DNA from 4 places in the Paenalkalicoccus suaedae genome. Region 2 is predicted to be linked to each of the others. Evidence: predicted binding sites of a transcription regulator. Region 2 holds the regulator's gene; each other region holds the start of a gene.
What was found. Region 2 encodes Rex, which represses fermentation and respiration genes when NADH is low (regulators of the CRP and FNR family bind a similar motif). Its sites were predicted from a motif close to TTGTGAAATATTTCACAA; they were not measured.
Positions count from the first base shown of each region.

Region 1 (5,128 bases), 550 kb from region 2:
CCACGTAAGCGCGTAGCGTCTAAGTAATTCTAATGCTTTTTCATCCTTCGCGCGTGATGCGTAATAGGTTAAGAAGGAAGCGGAAATAAACAGGACACTTACGATTGCTAAGATAACTACACCCCAAGAGTAAGGGCTTGAGAATAACTCTCCATATAGAAGTTCTACATTTCCACTTTCCTGAGAAATGTATCCTCCCTCAGAGATCGTTAACACCGTTGTAAGTGAGGCAGGGATTAAAAGCCCTGTAGCCCCATATAAGAAGGAGAAAAAGTTGCTCTCTTTTGATCCGTACGTTGCAAAAGCATAATAAGATCCTCGAATCGCTAACAGGATAATGGCAACACTACCTGGAATTAAAAGAGCTGTTCCGTAATAGTACGCTGTCTCTGGGAAGAATCCAACGATTCCAATAAAGAAGAAAACAAGGAATACGTTTGTGACCTCCCACACAGGAGATAAGTAGCGCTGTATAATGTGATGAATCACGTGATTTTTTTTCGTACGTTTTGAGTAGTAGCTAAAGAATCCTGCTCCAAAGTCAATGGAGGCAACGATTAAATATCCGTATAAGAATGTCCAGAGGACGGTGATTCCGACTATTTCATAAGTCACAAGAATAACTCCTTTCTGCTAAGTGATAGGCAAGATAAAGGGATGTGGGCAAAAGCCCACATCTTATTCGATTTCCTGATTGTCAATTCCTCGCTTCTCCATTTCTCTTTCGACCGGATTACGGTTAAACATTTTGCGAAGAACAACAATACATGTAATACCTAACACCGCATAAAGAGTTAAGAATAGATAAAGCATAATATCTACGTGTTGAGAAGTCGTAGCCCCTTCAGATGTTCGCATAAATCCGTTTAAAATCCATGGCTGTCTACCAACTTCTGCGAAGATCCAGCCTGATTGAATAGCCAAGATAGAAAGTGGTCCACCTGCAACGACCATCATCATAAGTGGTCTATTAAATGGGTTCCAGCCTTTCTTCCAGTTCATAAACACAAACAGAATAGATGTGAATGCTAAGAACATTCCGATAAACACCATGCTATCAAAGAAGTAATGTACCCATAGTGGAGGTAGATCATTCGGATCAAAATCATTTAACCCAGTTACCTCTGTGCCTGGAGTACCTCCAGCTAAAATGCTTAATGCATACGGAATTTCTAGAGCAAATCGAACCTCATTATCTGAATCTAAGAAACCACCGAGTATAAGTGGTGCATGTGTTTCTGTTTCAAAGTGCCATTCTGCAGCAGCGAGCTTTTCTGGCTGATACTCATGCAAGTACTTACCAGATAAGTCACCAACAAGTGCAGTACCAATTGCGAAGACAGCACCAGTAACCATTGTTAAGTGCAGAGCTTTTTTATGATAAGCTGATTTGTTACCTTTTAAGATACGAACGGCAGCAATCGCACCTAATACAAAGGCTGCTGTTAAGTAACATGTAATGATAACGTGTGATACTTTTGTAGGCGTGGCGGGATTAAACATCGCTTCAAGCGGATTAACGCTTGAAATAACGCCATCAATCATTTCAAACCCTTGAGGCATGTTCATAAACGCATTGACCGTCGTGATAAAGAAGGCACTTGCTGTAGCACCAATTACTACTGGGATAACTAATAAGAAGTGCTTCATTTGTGACTTAAATCTGTCCCAAGTATATAGATAAATTCCTAAGAAGATCGCTTCAAAGAAGAATGCGAATGCTTCCATAAACATTGGAAGTCCAATTGTGTGACCTGCTGTTTGCATAAAGTTTGGCCATAATAGACTAAGTTGTAGTCCCATAGCAGTACCAGTTACAACACCAATTGCAACGGTGATAACGAAGCCGCGTGCCCAGCGTCTTGCGAGTAGCGTATAATGCGGATCATTCCGCTTAATACCCATCCACTCAGCAATTGCAATCATTAGAGGTATACCTACTCCAATTGTTGCAAAAATAACGTGGAAACCAAGCGTAGCATACGTCAAAATTCTGCTATAGAGGACCGGATCATATTCGAAAAACATCGTGGTGTCCCCCTCATGTGAGTAAATCAATAATTCGTATTAACGCAATAATAAAGCATTTTAACAAGAACGTTTATAGGTGTAAACCCCTATATAATGTGAATCTATGAGCAAAAAATGAACATATGTGACACATTTCACAAACCTGACAAATTTACCTTTCTTACACTCTCTATTATACTTGATTTAAGAAGGGAAGTGGTAGTATGCGCATCCTTATTGGAATGGACCATGAGCTACTCCGTTACGGACTTATTCAGCTTATAAAAGATATTCGCGATATTGAATACATGGTTACTGTAAATACAAAAGAAGCATTCCTTAAATCCTCGCGTAAATACGAATTCGATGTCGTCATTTTACATGTTGATTTACCAGGAGCAACATCCATAGAAACACTCGTTAACATAGATGCTATAACCATTATTATTTATCAGCAAACCTATAAAGAACTGCCGCGAGTGAATGGCGTATTATTTGAAAGAATGTCATTAGATGAACTCATGCCAATTATGCAACGATTACTTAAGGGTGGACGTTTGGAACAAGCAAACGTACAAACCCCTAACGATGTCATCCATGAGCTTACAAGACGTGAAGAGGAAATTTTTCGCATGAAGCTTGAAGGATACTCTGTTCGCGACAGTGCAACTTTTTTAGCGATCTCTCCAAAAACAGTGGAAAACCATCGTCGAAACATACGGAAAAAATTAAATATCGTAAAGAATGAAGAGTGGGTGCAATGGGGCAAAAAATTGAGATTATTTTAAATAATCTCAAAGTACTAGTTGACGGTGTTAGATGGAAATGATATCCTACTTTAAGAGCAAGCAATAATAACGGATGAACATTCCGATGGAGGTGTATGAAGCATGAAAAAGCATATGAGTAAATTCGTAACTTCATACGTAACGCCCCCTCCCGTAGCTTTGTTTATCTTTTAAATGAATGAGACTTAGTACGTGGAGATCCACGTGCTTTTTATTTTGTCTATGAATGGAAATTTTTAGGCGCGTGGATTCCTCCACGCGTCTTTTTTGTTGTGTTGCTCAAAAAAAATGATGGAGGAATGAAGATGAACGTATTATCAATGAAGAGAGAACTCAAGGTGGATGTGACAGGCCCAGACTAGCAGACTAAAAATAGAATAGGGTGAAACTATGTTTTCAGTAATTAAGAAGCTCTGGTGGTTTTTTAAAGAGCAAAAGAAGCGTTACCTAATAGCGATTAGCTTACTCATGATCGCAAGTGTTTTAGAGGTGATCCCACCACTTTTGATAGGCGTTGTCATTGATGATGTCACAACAGGTTCGTTAACGAGAGAGCAGTTATTTATGTATATTGGCGTGTTTGTTTTTATCATGACGTCAACGTATGCCATCACATTTGTATGGATGAGATTATTATTTGGAGGAGCTATATATATTGAGCGATCACTTCGAACGAAGTACATGTCGCACTTATTTAAAATGACCTCTACCTTTTTTGAAAAAAATAAAACGGGAGATCTCATGGCAAAGGCGACAAATGACCTTAAAGCCATCTCTCAGACAGCAGGCTTTGGGATTTTAACGTTGATTGATGCAACAGCCTTTTTACTAATCATTTTGTTTATGATGACGTTCTTTGTGAGCTGGCAGTTAACGTTAGCGGCGTTTTTACCGTTTCCAATCATGGCCTTTATTATCGGAAAGTACGGAAAAGTCATTCATAAACGGTTTACCGTCGCACAAAATGCTTTTGGTACGTTGAATGATCAAGTACTTGAATCCGTGTCAGGTGCTCGTGTTATACGAGCGTTCGTGCGTGAAAAAGAGGATCAGGAACGCTTTCACAACTTAACGGAGGATGTATATCAGAAAAACGTGCAGGTAGCTCGGATTGATGCGCTATTTGAACCAACGATTAAAATACTTGTTGGAATTAGCTATTCAGTTGGTCTAGGCTACGGGGCCGTTCTCGTTTTCCAAAATCAGCTCACAATCGGTCAGCTCATTTCCTTTCATATTTATCTAGGAATGCTCATCTGGCCTATGCTTGCTTTTGGAGAGCTCATGAACGTCATGCAACGAGGGAGCGCATCCTTAGATCGTCTAAACGAAACACTTAGCTACAAAGAGGACGTCGTAGTAAAGGACGGAAAGAGGCTTTTAACACCTTCTTATATGGAGATCCGTGATTTGAGCTTCCACTATCCCAACGGTACAGCGCCTTCGCTTGAACGCGTGAATGTGCTTATAAAGCCTGGTGATCACGTGGGACTCGTGGGGAAAACGGGTAGTGGGAAAACCACGTTTTTAAGACAGCTTCTACGCGAGTATCCAATTGAATCACAAAAACTATTTATTAATGGAACGCCAATCGAGGAAATAGATCTAGAGCAATTAAAAGGCTGGCTTGGCTATGTGCCTCAAGATCAATTCCTATTTTCTAAAACCATTAGAGAAAATATTGTGTTTGCTAAGCCTACGGCGACTGCATCGGAACTTGAGGATGTCATCGAGCGGGCGAGCTTAACGTCAGATCTTGCGATGCTCAAGGATGGGCTGGAGACAGTGGTAGGAGAAAAGGGGATTGCGTTATCAGGAGGGCAAAAGCAGCGAATAGCGATAGCTCGGGCTCTTTTAAAAGAACCGGATATCCTGCTTTTAGATGATGCACTATCGGCCGTTGATGCGAAAACAGAAACGGCGATCATTGACCATATCCGAACGGCAAGAAAGTCAAAAACAACGTTTATCGCTGCACATCGCATGTCAGCCATTAAACACGCAAATACCATTCTTGTTTTTGATAATGGCCACATTATAGCAAGTGGCACACATGATGAACTAATGGAGCTTGGCGGTTGGTATCGCGAACAGGTACAGGCGCAAATGGCGGATAAACAGGAGGTGCTCGCATAATGACGACGAGACATAAAGAAACGGAAAAACGACTCCTACGCTATGCGTTAACAGCGAAACGAACCATTATTGTTGCCTTATTATTATTAACCTTTGCTGTAGCAGCGGAGCTTACAGGTCCCTTCATTGCTAAACATATGATTGATCATCATATCATGGGAATAGAACAGGAATGGGTTCCAACTGATGGAGAT
Region 1 is NZ_CP041372.2:1,271,657-1,276,784, forward strand. Features, by position in the region: gene FLK61_RS06890 (cytochrome d ubiquinol oxidase subunit II) at 1-615, opposite strand, end outside; gene FLK61_RS06895 (cytochrome ubiquinol oxidase subunit I) at 679-2,028, opposite strand; gene FLK61_RS06900 (response regulator transcription factor) at 2,235-2,798, shown strand; gene FLK61_RS06905 (ABC transporter ATP-binding protein) at 3,189-4,934, shown strand; gene FLK61_RS06910 (ABC transporter ATP-binding protein) at 4,934-5,128, shown strand, end outside.
Region 1: a site for Rex is predicted at 2,154-2,171, ahead of FLK61_RS06895 (cytochrome ubiquinol oxidase subunit I). Genes of this name have one in related genera too.

Region 2 (5,128 bases):
ATACTAAAAACGGAAGCGGAACAAGCGTAAGTAACAACCAAATATACTTGATATAAATTCCTCCTTTGATTGCAAACGTCGAATGAAACTCTTCCATTGTCACTCACGTAGATAATATTATCCAATTATTACAGAAAACAAACAATTGTCAAATCATCTAAGTAGGAGAGTGAGTGGCATGAACAAACTGTTAATAGGAAATGTCTTTGTCCTAACGGGCATGCTTCTTTTAGTGATCGCATCCAATATATCTGATTCAACACTTTGGCTCATCACAATGAGTGCTAGTGTCTTCTCGAACATACTAGGGACTATCTTTTTGTCCTTGTTCTTAAAAAAGACACTTGCTGATAAAAAAGCTGTTTCAAATTCTCGATAAGTTAGATTATTCACTAGCATTTTTACTAAACCCTTAAAAGAAGCACCAAGCCGGCAAACTCGGAAGACACCTGAAGACAATCCATAGGAATAGGCTGGCACTTAAGACCCCACAGGAAGGCGTTTAGGGTAAGGCGACAGCCGCGCCCTGCCGACGAGGAGGCATAAGGTCAGACCCTATGCCGAGGGTGTCTGTAGAGCTGATGGCTCTTCCTTCCTTCTACACAAAACAAACAGAATGAACCGTCTGGCACTTAAGCTCTTATAACAGCTCGAAGAGCTGTATTCATTCGACAAACAAAAGAAAAAGCCAGCCCAGAAGGACTGACTACTGTAACGCTTCCCATTCTTCGAACGCCTCATCCATCTCTGCTTTCGCAGCCTCCAGTTGCTCGTTCACCTCACGAGCCTTCTCATGGTCTGCAAATACCTCCGGATCAACAAGCTTCGCTTCTAGTTCTTCGATCACCGTTTCCTTCTGCTCAATCGCATTTTCTAGCTCTTCAATGCGACGCTTTCGCTGACGTTCGTTCTTTTGCTTCGCCTTGTTTTCCTGATAGTCGGATTTAGAAGAAGGAGTAGCCTGCACGTCTGAAACCGCCGGCTTATTTTCCTCCTCGGCAAGACGCTTTAGCTCAGCCTGCTCGAGCTTCTTTTGCACGTAGTAATCGTAGTCGCCGAGATAGCTTGTGACGCCAGTTGGCGAGAGCTCGGCTACACGCGTCGCCATACGATTGACGAAATATCGGTCGTGCGAGACGAAAATAATCGTGCCTGGATAGCTAATCAAGGCTTCCTCGAGCACCTCTTTACTATCGAGATCCAAGTGGTTCGTCGGCTCATCGAGAATGAGGACATTAGCCTTTTGCATCATCAGTTTTGAGAGTGCAAGACGCGCCTTCTCGCCACCGCTTAAATCTTGGACATTTTTTAGCACATCGTCGCCACTAAATAAGAAATTCCCAAGTACCGTACGAATATCCTTCTCCGGCGTTTGTGGATAATCGTCCCACAGCTCCTGTAAGACGGTCTTTGACGAATGGAGCTCCGTTTGTTCCTGATCGTAGTAGCCAATTTCCACGTTACTACCGTAATGAATCGATCCTGCGAGCGGCTTTAACTTCTTTACGATCGCCTTTAACAGCGTCGATTTCCCAATCCCGTTCGGACCAATGAGCGCTAAACTCTCGCCGCGCGATAGATCGAGCGAAAGGTTCGTCACAAGCGCCTCATCCGTGTACCCGAGTGAGAGGCTATCAATCTTCATGACATCATTACCCGTCTGCTTCGTAATCCCAAACGAGAACTGCGCAGACTTATCGTCCGACCGCGGCCGATCCATGCGCTCCATACGATCAAGCTGCTTACGACGACTCTTCGCACGGTTACTCGTCGACGCACGCGCCAAGTTACGTTGCACAAAATCCTCGAGCTTCTTAATCTCACCCTGCTGCTTCTCAAACAGCTTCCACTCCTGCTCCTCAAGCTTCGCGGCCTCATCTAAATACGATGAATAGTTCCCGACGAATCGGCGCGTCTGGCGGAACGACAGCTCGTACACGACCCCTACAACCTTATCTAAAAAGTATCTATCGTGAGAAACAATCAAAACAGCTCCGTCATAAGCGGACAAATAGCCTTCTAGCCACGTCAACGTGTCGATGTCCAAATGGTTTGTTGGCTCGTCTAAAATGAGCAGGTCCGGCTTAGAGAGCAGAAGCTTTCCTAAAGCAAGGCGCGTTTTTTGCCCTCCACTAAGAGACTCAACCGGTGTATCATAATCAAACGAAGTAAAGTGAAGTCCTGATAAAATACTGCGAATGTCAGCTTCATATTGAAACCCTCCACGAGCCTGGAAGTCGAGCTGAAGCTGGTCATATTCCTTTAAAATCTTTTCATAGTCCTCTTGCATCGGATCGCTCATTCGCTCCTCTAACTTGCGAAGCGTCTTCTCCATGTTTCTCACCTCGGTAAAGACGGTGAGCATCTCATCCCAGATCGAGCGGGAGGTCTCGAGGCCGCTGTCCTGAGCGAGATAGCCGATCGTGGTCTCCTTTGGAATCATGAGCGTGCCACTATCATAGTTCATCTCACCGGCGATCACCTTTAAGAGGGTGGACTTGCCGGCGCCGTTGCGACCAACAAGTGCCACGCGCTCGCGACTTTTAATTTCCAATTTCACATTTGATAAAATTTGCTCGGATCCAAAGAATTTGGATAGCTGAGCGCACTGTAATAAAATCATAGCTAGGTCATCCTCACGTTATAGTCTACGTTAAGCGTACAGGAAGTGTTGTGCCTCTGGCAACTATTCAATGACCAAGATCTCTGCACAGGGACACAAAATAGTGTAGAATAGAACGTGACTGCGGAAATATCGCAAAAAACTGGATTGTGAAGGTTATTACATATATACTGCTAGATAGGATGCTTACTTTAGTAAGCTATTTGTCACTTAAAAGATTGGAAGCGTTATCAACCTAGCAGGCTAATGTTTTACTTATATAATGTTAAAAGCTTTATTACAGGGGGCATACAAGATGGATATGGATCAAGCGAAAATTCCACAGGCAACGGCAAAGCGACTGCCGTTATACTATCGATTTCTTGAAGGACTCCAGACGTCAGGCAAAACGAGAGTGTCGTCGTCTGAATTAAGTGAAGCGGTGAAGGTCGATTCGGCCACCATTCGCCGCGACTTCTCGTACTTTGGCGCATTAGGGAAGAAGGGCTACGGCTACAACGTCAATTACCTCCTCTCCTTTTTCCGCAAAACACTCGATCAAGACGAGCTTACAAAAGTAGCACTCGTCGGCGTCGGTAACCTAGGCACAGCCTTTTTAAAGTACAACTTCAGTAAGAGCAATAACACACGCATTGAGATGGCCTTTGATGTGGACGAAAATACAGTCGGCACGGTCATTGGCGATGTACCTGTACATCATTTTGATGATTTAAAGCGTCATATTGAAGGGAACTTAGACGTTGCAATCTTAACGGTCCCATCAAGTGCAGCGCAGGGGATTGCGGAGAAGCTAGTGGAAGCTGGCATCAAGGGTATTCTGAATTTCACTCCAGCGAGACTGTCTGTACCGGACGATGTTCGTGTGCATCATATTGATCTGTCGGTAGAGTTGCAGTCACTTGTTTATTTCTTAAAGCACTATCCGTTGTCGTCGAATTAAGGGAGGGTCCGAGCCTATGTGGTTCGGGCTTTTTTGTTTGGGGTTAAGGGAAAGAGCAAGATCAAGGTCAAGGTCAAGTGCTGTCACCTTCGGTGCCCCTGCGCGGCGGGCGCAACTACCGGTGGTGGCTTGCTCAACTATTTCGCCCGTCCAGGGGACGTGCGAAAGGATTTTCGCCGCGCGTAAGTGCTACCACTGGTAATACGCGCCCGCCGCTTCGGAGCACCTACGGCGACGGTAAATGGATTGATACGTTCACTTTCTCTTTCCCTTCACAGTCCATCAGTAAGGCACCATCAGTTGCTCAACTGCCACTTATAAAAGAGCGCACGAAGAAACAAGTGAAGCGAACGGTTTGTGTTGTGAAGAGAAGCGGTGACGAAGTGAAGGGAAAGCTGCTAGTTGTGATGTGAAACGTGGTAGAAATGACGAGCAAGTAAGAAGTGAAGCGAACGGTTTGCGTTGTGAAGAGAAGCGGTAATGAAATGAAGAGAAAATTGCCAGTTGTGATGCGAACCGTGGTAGAAGTGACGAGAAAGCAAAATGGAAACACAAACTATCATGAACATCTCTAAGTAATCTGGCATTCCCCAATAGAAGCTCAAGAGGCGGCAGACTCGGAGGACATTCGGAGACAATTAGCAGGAATTGGCTAGGGATGAGACCCCACAGAGATGCGTTTAGGAGGAGACGACAGTCGACTCCTGCAGCACGAGGAGGCTCAGACCTAGACCCTGCTAATGTCGTAGAGTGTCCGCAGAGCTGACGACTCAAACCTGATACTCTACCAAAACCGAAAGTAACAGATTGGCACTTCGGCATCTAAATAAGGTCTAGCTCCAAGAGCTAGACGCCCTAAACAAGTTGGCACTTATTCACTTAGCTCGAAGAGCTAAAAGCACTAAATTAGTTAGCAGTTATTCATCTAGCAAGTAAACCAAACACCTCGTAAGCAACTTTCACCCCAACATGGTATGATAGAGGAATATTACTGATTCGGAACTCGAAAGAAACCTTCAATCTAAACACACTTATATAAGCACTAACCAAACCATCACCACCGCGAACCAACTTCAAAAAAGGAGAACACCATGGCTAAAATCCCACAGAAATGGCTCGTTGTCATTTCCGTTCTACTCGGAACATTCACCATCATATTAAATAACAGTATGCTAAATCCCGCCGTGCCACAGCTAATGCGCGTCTTTGACTCCGATGCCGTTGCAACGGGCTGGGTCATTACGATCTTTATGGTCACAATGGGGATGACGATGCCGCTAACCGGCTACCTCGGAGATAAAATCGGTAAAAAGCAACTCTTTTTGATCGGACTTACGATCTTTACCATCGGATCCGTACTAGGCTCTCTATCTTGGAATCTACCATCTCTCATTACATTCCGAGGCCTGCAGGGAATCGGAGGTGGCGTGATGATGCCACTGTCACTCGCGCTTATTTTCGAAGTGTTCCCTAAAAACGAACGCGGACTCGCGACAGGGGTATGGGGAATTGCCGCAATGATGGCGCCAACGATTGGACCTCCTATAGTAGTAGTAAGACATATC
Region 2 is NZ_CP041372.2:719,166-724,293, forward strand. Features, by position in the region: gene FLK61_RS04115 (hypothetical protein) at 1-97, opposite strand, end outside; gene FLK61_RS04120 (hypothetical protein) at 179-379, shown strand; gene FLK61_RS04125 (ABC-F family ATP-binding cassette domain-containing protein) at 707-2,623, opposite strand; gene FLK61_RS04130 (redox-sensing transcriptional repressor Rex) at 2,919-3,563, shown strand; partial or broken gene FLK61_RS04135 (MFS transporter) at 4,655-5,110, shown strand.

Region 3 (5,128 bases), 260 kb from region 2:
GCTGCGTCGATCACGTTAAACGACTCTTTGTCGTCCTCCATCTCAATATCGAGCTTATCAGACGTTTTATCATGCTCTGTTTCAGGTAGCATCAGCTTGGCCATGACAAGTCCTGACGGAGCGGCCATAAAGCTTGCTGCGAGTAAGTATTCAAGCGGAACGCCAAGTAGCGAGTAGCCGATCAAAACGGAACCTGCTACGGATGCCAGACCACCAGTCATAACGGCAAACAACTCGGAGCGCGTCATGTGATTTAAGAACGGTTTAACGACAAGCGGTGCTTCCGTTTGTCCGACAAAAATGTTAGCGGCAGCTGACAACGACTCTGTGCGGCTTGTGCCTAAAAGTTTTGCTAAAGCTCCACCAATTAATCGAACAATCCACTGCATAATTCCTAAGTAGTATAAAACTGAAATTAAAGAAGAGAAGAAAATAACAACGGTTAATACTTGAAAGGCGAAGACCATACCAATGCCTTCTGCTTCAAAAAGTCCGCCGAAGAGGAAGTTGATCCCTTCGTCTGTAAATCCAACAATGCTATTTACAACATTCGTAAGCCCTTGCAAAGCTGCTCGTCCGACATCAGATACTAGTACTAAAAAGGCAAACGTGATTTGTAATGCTAAACCTGCTAAAATAGTTCGTGGCTTAATTGCCTTCCGATCTGTAGATAACAGGATACCGATACCAACTACAATCGCGATCCCCATTAATCCCCACAAAATATTCATGATTAACACTCCTTGCGTTAATATAACGCTTTCTTTTTTACTTTCATGCGTGTTCCCACGACTTACTATAGCAACAACTTAAACATTTGTAAACTTTTTAATTAGCATAATTTCATATTTGAGAAACCTCCTTTGAGCCTCTGCATCGGGACTGATTTCGTAGCTTTTATCTAATTATTTCCTTCCCTTTTTTAGCCAGGATAGTCACAGTAAGCAAAAGTTTCGACACTATTTTCTGAAAAAAGAGGTGGTGGGTCGAATGATGCATTTTAGTAGTTGATTGTTGTTGGGATTGGTTTACAATGAAAGATAGAAGGGTAAACGAATGGCAAACCAGTTATTACGGAGGGAGTGCAAGTGAATGCCGCTAACAAAGGACCAGGAAAAACGAAAAATTCCCTCAAAAACGCGAGGCGACGAAAAACGTCACGATGAAAATGAACGTTTTGAGCAGCTTTTGGACAAGCTAGAGGAGATCACCACAAAAGGTCGATTGAAGGACATGGCCTTCAACTTTACCGATACGAAGCAGATCATTAAGTCCAACTTCATCGCTGGTATGGCGCGAGGTGTAGGACTAACATTAGGGACTGCTGTGTTTTTGGCGATTTTCGCACTTATCATAGCGCAAGTTGTTAATCTCCCGATGATCGGAGAATGGATTGCAGGCCTTGTGGATGAGGTCAACCGTTACCAACAATAATTAGACGAGGTGATACATATGGATTGGTTAGGAATTGGAGTTTTAGTCATCGCAATCGCACTACTTTTAGCTGTCATCTTTTTACGCCCGGTGTTTGTTAACTTAGCAAAAACGCTGGATAACACGGCCGAGACCGTGAGCACATTAAATAAGAGCTTAGGCGAAATTACAAGTGAGACAACGGTTATTTTGTATAACACAAACGAAACACTTGTGGATGTTAATGATAAAATCGCAAAGCTCAATCCACTATTTACGATCATTCATGATACTGGTCAAGCCGCTCATAGTTTAACTTCTTCATTAGCGCACTACACAGCGAATCGCGCTAGCAAAGCTGACGCTGGTACAGATTACGTAGACGCGAAAAACTTCGAAGGCATCATGCGCGGAGCAGCCTTCGTTTACTATTTACGTAATGCGAAAAAAGAATACGATGCAAAGAAAAATCTTGGTTCAGGCATTTAATCATGTAAAAAGGATTCCGACTCTGTTCGGAATCCTTTTTTATGTGGTTTAAGTTTTTTACGTTGTTTCTGTCTAATTAGTGTGCTGTATTTGTGTGAAATCTCTTTTGAATCCAGTCGCGCCCAAGCACATGCACGCGTAGGTAAGGGATGATATAGCGGTCCCCGCCGAATCGCCCTGCGTTCGCACCCGCCGCTAGGATGAAAATGGTGAGTAGCACTAACAGTGGATTCGTGCTTATTGTTCCTGCAAACAGGAATGCGAAGTTCATCGTAATTCCAAAGAATGCAGCTGCCGTTGTGAATATCCCTAAAATCAAGCCAAGCCCTACTAGTAACTCTCCCCAAGCAACCATGAAGCTGAATATACCAGCGTTCGGTAACGCGATGCTCTCAATAAATGCGTGATACGTCGGATACTGTGTCATCACCGCTTCGTTTGCGACCGTTCCTGCCAAGTACCCACTTGCATCAAATCCACCCGTTACTTTTCCAAAACCAGCTGTGAGCCACGCCCACCCTACATACAATCGGATAAATAATAATACCCCTGCGACAATACGGTTGTTGCGTAAAATGTTCATAAACATGATCCATTCCTCCTTATTATTTTTAGATTGTTTTTATGTAGAAAAGCCGTTCATGTGCTTGGGAATCGTGACCAGCTCTTCTATAGTTCTAGTATAGTATAGTTTGTGAAGTAGTGAACAAAGTAGCTGTGTCTATTTTGTGAAACATTGAGCAAATAGGTAAATGCGTATAAGAAATGGTTTTTGATTGGTGGTTGCTTAGGTTAAATGGTAGGTGTTTGAGGGGGAACGGTCGTTAGTGGAGAGGAATATTTTGGGGCGTTGTGATTACTGTAGGCGGTTTTGTGATAACTGAAGTGGATTTTGTGATAACTGCTCCTCATTTCCGGATAACTGAGCTTGGTTCTGTGATAACTGCTCCACGTTTCCGGATAACTGAACCTGATTTTGTGATAACTGCTCCTCATTTCCGGATAACTGAGCTTGGTTCTGTGATAACTGGACCTCTTTTCCAGATAACTGAACCTGGTTCTGTGATAACTGCTCCTCATTTCCGGATAACTGAACCTGGTTCTGTGATAACTGCTCCTCATTTCCGGATAACTGAACTTGGTTCTGTGATAACTGCTCCTCATTTCCGGATAACTGAGCTTGGTTCTGTGATAACTGGACCTCTTTTCCGGATAACTGAACCTGGTTCTGTGATAACTGCTCCACGTTTCCGGATAACTGAGCTTGGTTCTGTGATAACTGCTCCTCATTTCCGGATAACTGAGCTTATTCCACGTGTTTAACTCTATTAAAAAAGGCTAATCCCGTTACTTAGTCAGCTACTTATTATAAATTCAGTTAAACCAACCTTCAATTGCCCAACTGCCAGCCGTAAAAACCAGACAGTATAAAACTATTACAATTTGTCATAACTTCTTGCCACATTGTCATAACCGTCCCCCATTTTGTCATAACCTATCGCCACATTGTCATAACTGCCCTCCATTCTGTCATAACCTCCTGCCAAAATGTCATAACCTCTCACCATTTTTTCATTACCATCCCCACACCGCCATTACCACCCCACCAATCCTGATAACCGCACCCCACCTTCGTTTCCTCCACGCAAAAAAACAGCCCTCGCATCGACGAAGGCTGCGTAAAACATAATCAAACGAGATCCCGCTTTTGGAAGAGCGTAAACGCCGCTGCAAAAATAACGGCTGAATACACTCCGAGGATAGCAATGGAGAAAGCAAGCGTAGCTCCTGGTACAATCTCATCCATCGACACATAGCTGTGAAGACTCATGTGCGGGAATACGATGTAACGATACCACGCGTAATCGCCTAGTAACATCGAGAATGCTTGACTCATACTTGCACCGAATAATAAAAAGATACCGATTCCGACCGCTAATGTCTGACTCTTAAAGAGAATCGAAATCGAGAAAGAAAAGATGATAAATACAAGCAAATTTAACGAGTACAGCCCAAGCTGCATAAGAATCGATTCGCCGATTGTGCTACCATCCGCAAGACCACCGCCCATACCCATGCCAAAGAGATCATTTGCAGGAGCACTAGCATCACCTACACCATATAACAAAGCGCTCGTCACGAATATCGTCGCGACCATCGAGACAAGTAACACGATAGCAAACGCAACCGTCGTTACAAATTTAGAAGCAAGGATCTTCCACCTCGAGAATGGACGAATGAGTAAATGCTTCATCGTTCCCTGATCCATCTCAGAGGAGACAATCGAGCTTGCCACGACTACACTAAACAGCGTAATGACAGAGGCTATGACGAGCACAACATCATTTAAAACCGTAAACGCCGAAAGCTCCATCCCTAAGTCGATTTGCGCTACGACAAATTGATACCCAGGGACAACGGCAATACTTCCAACAATAATCAAGATAAAAAACACCCACGTTTGCTTCTTTGCCCAAAGCTTAATCCATTCGTTTTGTACTAAATTCATTGTGCTGACCCCCCTGCCGTTTTTTCAGCCGTCAAGGCAAGGAAGCGATCCTCAAGCGACTCCTTCTGAGACTGGAGCCCAAAAATCCGCACACCCTTACCAACTAAAAACTCATTCAGCTTTGGAATGCTGTCGTAAGGTAAACTCACCGTCAGCATCGCCTTCTCTGCACGCACCAGCTCCGCAACCTCAAGCTCCTCAATCGCCGCCACCGCAAGCTTCTGCTGCTCCTGACTGATCTGGATAGAAACATGGGTAGACACTTCCTCCACCGATTGATCGGACAAAACAGTGGAGTCAATAAGCTTACCGTGCTCGACGACAATAAATCGGTCACACATGAGTTGCATCTCTGACAGCAGGTGAGACGAGACAAGGACAGCCGTCCCTTCGTTTGCCATTTCTCGAAGATAATCACGAAGCTCACGAATACCTTTAGGATCAAGACCATTCGTCGGTTCATCTAATATTAATAGAGATGGCTTATGTAAAATGGCCTGTGCCACACCTAGTCGTTGCTTCATTCCGAGACTGTACTTTCTTACCTTATCCTTGATTGCATTTTCCAATTTTACGAGCGCCACCACTTCATCTATACGCTCCTTCGTGATCGTCTCACGCGAGAGTCTCGCATACTGCTGCAGATTTTTGTAGCCGCTCATAAAATCATAAAAGGATGGATTTTCGACGATCGCTCCGATCTCTTCGCGACACGCC
Region 3 is NZ_CP041372.2:979,237-984,364, reverse strand. Features, by position in the region: gene FLK61_RS05445 (NupC/NupG family nucleoside CNT transporter) at 1-731, opposite strand, end outside; gene FLK61_RS05440 (DUF5665 domain-containing protein) at 1,093-1,434, shown strand; gene FLK61_RS05435 (DUF948 domain-containing protein) at 1,453-1,902, shown strand; gene FLK61_RS05430 (DoxX family membrane protein) at 1,979-2,491, opposite strand; gene FLK61_RS05425 (hypothetical protein) at 2,759-3,148, opposite strand; gene FLK61_RS05420 (ABC transporter permease) at 3,593-4,411, opposite strand; gene FLK61_RS05415 (ABC transporter ATP-binding protein) at 4,408-5,128, opposite strand, start outside.
Region 3: a site for Rex is predicted at 2,595-2,612, ahead of FLK61_RS05430 (DoxX family membrane protein). Genes of this name have one in related genera too.

Region 4 (5,128 bases), 150 kb from region 2:
TAGAGGATGTTCTCTGCTGCTTGCTTTGTCGTAGCGTAAAAACTGTTAGGCCTATAGCTCGTCGTCCCTCCGAATTGAGCATAGGAGCTCGTATTAATAAAACCTCTCACTCCATGAGTTACAGCTGCCTCGGCCAAGTGACCAGTTAGTGTGATATTACTCTCGATCATTCCTTTTATCTCATTTGCCTTGAGACCTAGTTGCGCAAAGGAGGCGAGGTGCAAAATCACCTCTGGCTTAGCGGCTTCAATGGCGGTTGCGATTGATTGGTAAGAAGTTGTGATGTAATGCGTCTTTTCAGGTGGGAAATATGGTGAGGCTGTTCTTACCCCGATGTGAACGTCATAGGATAGCTCCTCTAACATATGAAAGAGATGTCTACCTACAAAACCAGTGGCACCTGTTACAAAGATACTCGTACTCATCGCGATGCGTCCTGCATGAAGGAGTGGATCTGCTTATGCACGATATCACTAGTAGAGAGCGTTGTATTTTGATGCCATTCTGCAATTTTAGCTACCGTTTGATTAATTCCCCAAACAGGCTGCCAGCCTAGAACGGTTTTTGCTTTTGTACAGTTTAGTGTCAATAGTTGTTCTTCGTGATAGGAAGCAGCTACACTACGCGTTGGCACGGGTTGACCGAGTGCGTGAGAAAGCTTATCCACTAATTCATTCACCGGAACACAATCCACTCGTTCGGGACCAAAGTTAAATCCTTCGGCAAACTGATCAGGATGCTGATACAGTTTTTGTGCAAGCATCAAATAGCCGTGAAGGGGGTCTAGCACATGCTGCCACGGGCGAATGGCACTAGGGTTACGAAGCGTGAGCTCCCTCTTTTGATCGTATGCATGCAAAAGCTGTGGAATGAGTCTGCTATCCGCAAAATCCCCCCCACCGATCACATTACCCGCTCTCACAGAGGCTAGTCCAGCCTGTGTGTTAGTAAAAAACGAGTTTCTATAAGAGGTCGTGAGTAGCTCTGCACATGCTTTACTGGCAGAATAGGGATCCTTGCCTCCTAGTCGATCATTCTCTCGATAGTCAAAAACCCACTGCTTATTCTCGTAGCATTTATCAGTCGTAATATTCACGACTGCACGTATAGGTGCTCCGTTTGCTAAAGCGTGAAGTGTTGCATCAAATACACTTGCGGTACCGATAACATTGACGTCAAACGTGCGAAGTGGTTCATCGTAGGACTCACCGACAAACGCCTGAGCTGCCATATGAATCACGATATCTGGCTTAGCGGCAGTTAGTGCATCAGTCAGTTTTTTTGTGTCTCTTATATCTCCAATAATGGAGTCACCCTTAAACGAAGTTGCTAAAAGCTGATAAAGAGACGGCGTTTCGGCCTCTAAACTATAGCCAGTTACGTGTGCGCCTAATTGCTCGAGCCAAGACATCATCCAAGCCCCTTTAAAGCCCGTATGACCAGTTAAGAAAACACGTTTACCCTTCCAAAATTCAGTGCTAATCATTTAGCCCCACGTCTTCCATGGTGCATGTCCTTTATTCCAAATCGCTTCAAGAGCCTGTTGATCCTTAAGCATGTCCATTGGCTTCCAAAAGCCTGTGTGTTTAAAAGACATTAATTCATGATTTTTAGCAAGTTCAGGGAGTATGTCTGATTCAAAAATAGTTTGTTCGTCTTGGACAGCATCAAATATGTGTTTATTTAAGACGAAAAACCCTCCGTTAATCCAGTGATGATCGCCTAACGGCTTTTCTTCAAACGACGTAATAGTATTATCTGGTGAAATAGCTAATGAGCCAAAACGACCTTCAGGCTGAACAGCAGTGAGTGTGGCAAGCTTTCCATGGGACTGATGATAAGAAAGTAGCTGAGGAATATTGACGTTACTTAATCCATCGCCATATGTTGCAAGAAAGGTATCTTCCTCCACATAGTCAACCGCTTTCTTCAGTCTTCCTCCAGTCATTGCTTGATCTCCTGTATCAAGAAGTGTAATTTTCCATGGCTCAACACGTTTGTCTAAGACAGTGATAGTAGGATGAGCTTCGGTCATATTCACGGTAATACTAGGTGTTGAATAGGCATATTGTAGAAAGTATTCCTTAATAACATGTGCCTTGTAGCCTAAACAAATGATAAATTCGTTAAATCCGTAAGAAGAATAGTGCTTCATAATGTGCCATAAAATTGGTTTACCACCAATTTCAATCATAGGCTTTGGTATCCTGCTAGTTGCTTCTGCAAAGCGTGTACCAAAACCTCCGGCAAGTATAACAACCTTCATGTGAATCCTCCTTTTCTGTTTATGGAATAGCGTATTCGTGTCGATCGTTCGTGTATCAACGTTTGTCTAGGGGTTCACATTATCTGTGAAGCTCATATAGAAGTATGGAAGGTCGGGGATTTAAAAGGAGGGAGAGTATTGGCCCAGAGCTATCTATCAAGGATCTATCAAGCATGGAAAAAAAACGAGGTGGGGGAAGCAATGGAAGTGAGGAAAGAGAGTCGCCATATTTGTATTATTGCAAGTGCAGACTATCTTTTAAAAATAGTGTCGTTTTATGAATCGTTGATGAAGCACTCGCCGACCATGACGGTTTGGATTTGCTGTATTGATGATAAGGCGTATCAAGCACTGAAAAAAATTGCTCTTAAAAATGCGATTTATTTTATGGTGGACGATTTGAAGGATGAAGAGCTTCTAGCTACTCGTAAGTCGAGAAGTATTAGTGAGTTCTGCTGGACGCTTAAAGCACCTCTAATGCTGTATATCTTAGAAAGCTTTGATGTGGACGAAATTCTTTACTGCGATGGCGATATGGCGTTCTTTAGTGATGCTGAGCAAATTTTTAGTGAATGGAATAACGCATCTGTATATTTAACTCCACAACGAGATTTAGATTGGGTAGAAGCAAAGTACGGAAAGTATCAAGCGGGACTTATTGGTTTTAAAGACGATGAGGAAGGTAAAAAGGCCTTACGATGGTGGAGGAAGGAATGTATTGCTTTTTGTCAAAAGGAACCACAGGACGGGAAGTTTGGTGACCAAAAATATTTAGATGAATTTCCGACGAGGTTTTCGAACATTCGAATCTCCTCTCACTTAGGTATTAATGCTGCACCATGGAACTGCGTCTATAATAATCATTATCCTATTAAAGAAAGCGGGCAAGACGTTTATATAAAAAATGATCGTCTTGTATCCTTTCATTTTGCCTGTATGTCGATTTATAACGAGAGAGAGTTTGATCTTTGGATGCTAAATAAAATTGACATTCCTGCTGTGATCAAAAGTACGATCTACACGCCTTACTTCTTTCAAATTCAAGACGTTATTTCCCTGATAGAAAAAAAGGGGGTCAACGCTCAGGACTACTATAGTCAGGGCGCTGTTACAGAAGCGAAAACTTACTATAAGTTTACGCCTTTTAGACGAAGCATTGATCAACACCATAGCTTTTACTGCTTTGCTACTATAGTTAGTAAAGAATACTTGAGTCGCTCCGTAGCTCTATATGAGTCGATAAAAAAACACACGACAAGCTTTCAATTATTCGTTTGTGCGATGGACGAAGAATCACATGCAGCGTGGAAAAAGCTTGCGGGGGATCATATTACGCTCATTCACGATACCGAGGTCGGAGCAAAGCTTTTACCTGATCAAACAATGCAGGAGCGCTGCTGGTCGATGAAACCAGCTTTGTGTACGTACATTTTGGATAAATTTGGTGAAGTTGACCATATAGTCTATTGTGATGCCGACCTCTACTTCCATAAGCATCCTAAAATAGTCTTTGAAGAGTGGTCGACATATTCTATCTTTATGTGTCGCCAACGTAGCACGCGTGATGTAGAAAATAAATACGGTATTTATCAAGCAGGTATGCTTGGATTTAAGAATGAATCAAATAGTAGAACAATGCTCGCCTGGTGGAAGGCACGCTGTGAAGAATGGTGCTATAACGACTTTAGTGATCATCGTAAGTGGGGAGATCAAAAGTATCTTACAACAATTCCGAACACGTTCTCGAATATAAAATTGATTGAGCATAAAGGTGTAAACGCAGCCCCATGGAATATTGTCATGAATACAGAGTTATTTCCTACATGGATGGATGGCGATGGGACTGTAAAAATGGATGGGGTTGAAGTCATTTGTTATCACTATGGTAGCGTCCGCTTTTGTGATAAAAACTCTGCAGATATATGGACGTTAGAAGAACTTGATTTCCCAGATGCTGTTAAGGAGGGTTTGTATAAGCCTTATTTAAGGCATGTGGCTGAAATAAGAGATCGTTTAGAAAAGACGCAACAAGTAAAGCCTTATGAGTTAAAAGTGTGTCATGACAAGCCAAAGAATTTATACACATTTAAGTAAAAACAGGGGCCGTATCACGGCCTCTGTTTTTACTATGTAAGCTTACACTTTAAAAACGTGTATACTCGCGGAAAGTTGTTTAGCCATCTCCTCGATGTCAGAAGCATGATGTTTAACCGTACTTGCTGAGGCGGCCTGTTGTTGTGCTGAAGCTGACACTTCTTCGGTAGCAGCGGCAGATTGTTCAATAATTGCAGAAATTTCTTGAATAGATGCTCTGGCTTCATTTGAAAGTGATTCTAATTGATTTAGAAGCAACACTGTCTCGTTAGAAGCCTGTTCATTCCGTTTTGCATCGGTCACGACTTGTGTTAACACTTTTTCCCCAGTCTCAATTAAAGTAAGCTGCTGTGTAACTTCTTTTACGCGAGAATCCATTGCGAGTGAGGTGGACTTAGTATCGTGCTGCATCTCATCTATCAAACTAGTAATTTGCTTTGCTGCATAATTGGATTCTTCAGCAAGTTTTCTCACCTCATTTGCTACAACGGAGAAGCCTTTGCCGTGTTCTCCTGCGCGGGCTGCTTCTATCGATGCATTAAGGGCAAGTAAATTTGTTTGATCTGCAATTGACGTGATAGATGCTACGAATTGTCCAATGCTATCTGATCGCTCAGAGAGTTGTTGCATGGAGTCGTTCATCTTATTCATGCTCTGAATAACAGTGCATAACTCCTCGCGTGCTTCTTTGATGGAACGTTGGCCATGCGAGGCACTCTCTGTTGTTTGCTCGGCTAGATGTAAGGATTTTTCTGCTAAAGCTTTTGC
Region 4 is NZ_CP041372.2:865,027-870,154, forward strand. Features, by position in the region: gene FLK61_RS04930 (NAD-dependent epimerase/dehydratase family protein) at 1-425, opposite strand, end outside; gene rfbG (CDP-glucose 4,6-dehydratase) at 422-1,486, opposite strand; gene rfbF (glucose-1-phosphate cytidylyltransferase) at 1,487-2,266, opposite strand; gene FLK61_RS04945 (glycosyl transferase) at 2,468-4,360, shown strand; gene FLK61_RS04950 (methyl-accepting chemotaxis protein) at 4,403-5,128, opposite strand, start outside.
Region 4: a site for Rex is predicted at 2,329-2,346, ahead of FLK61_RS04945 (glycosyl transferase). Genes of this name have one in related genera too.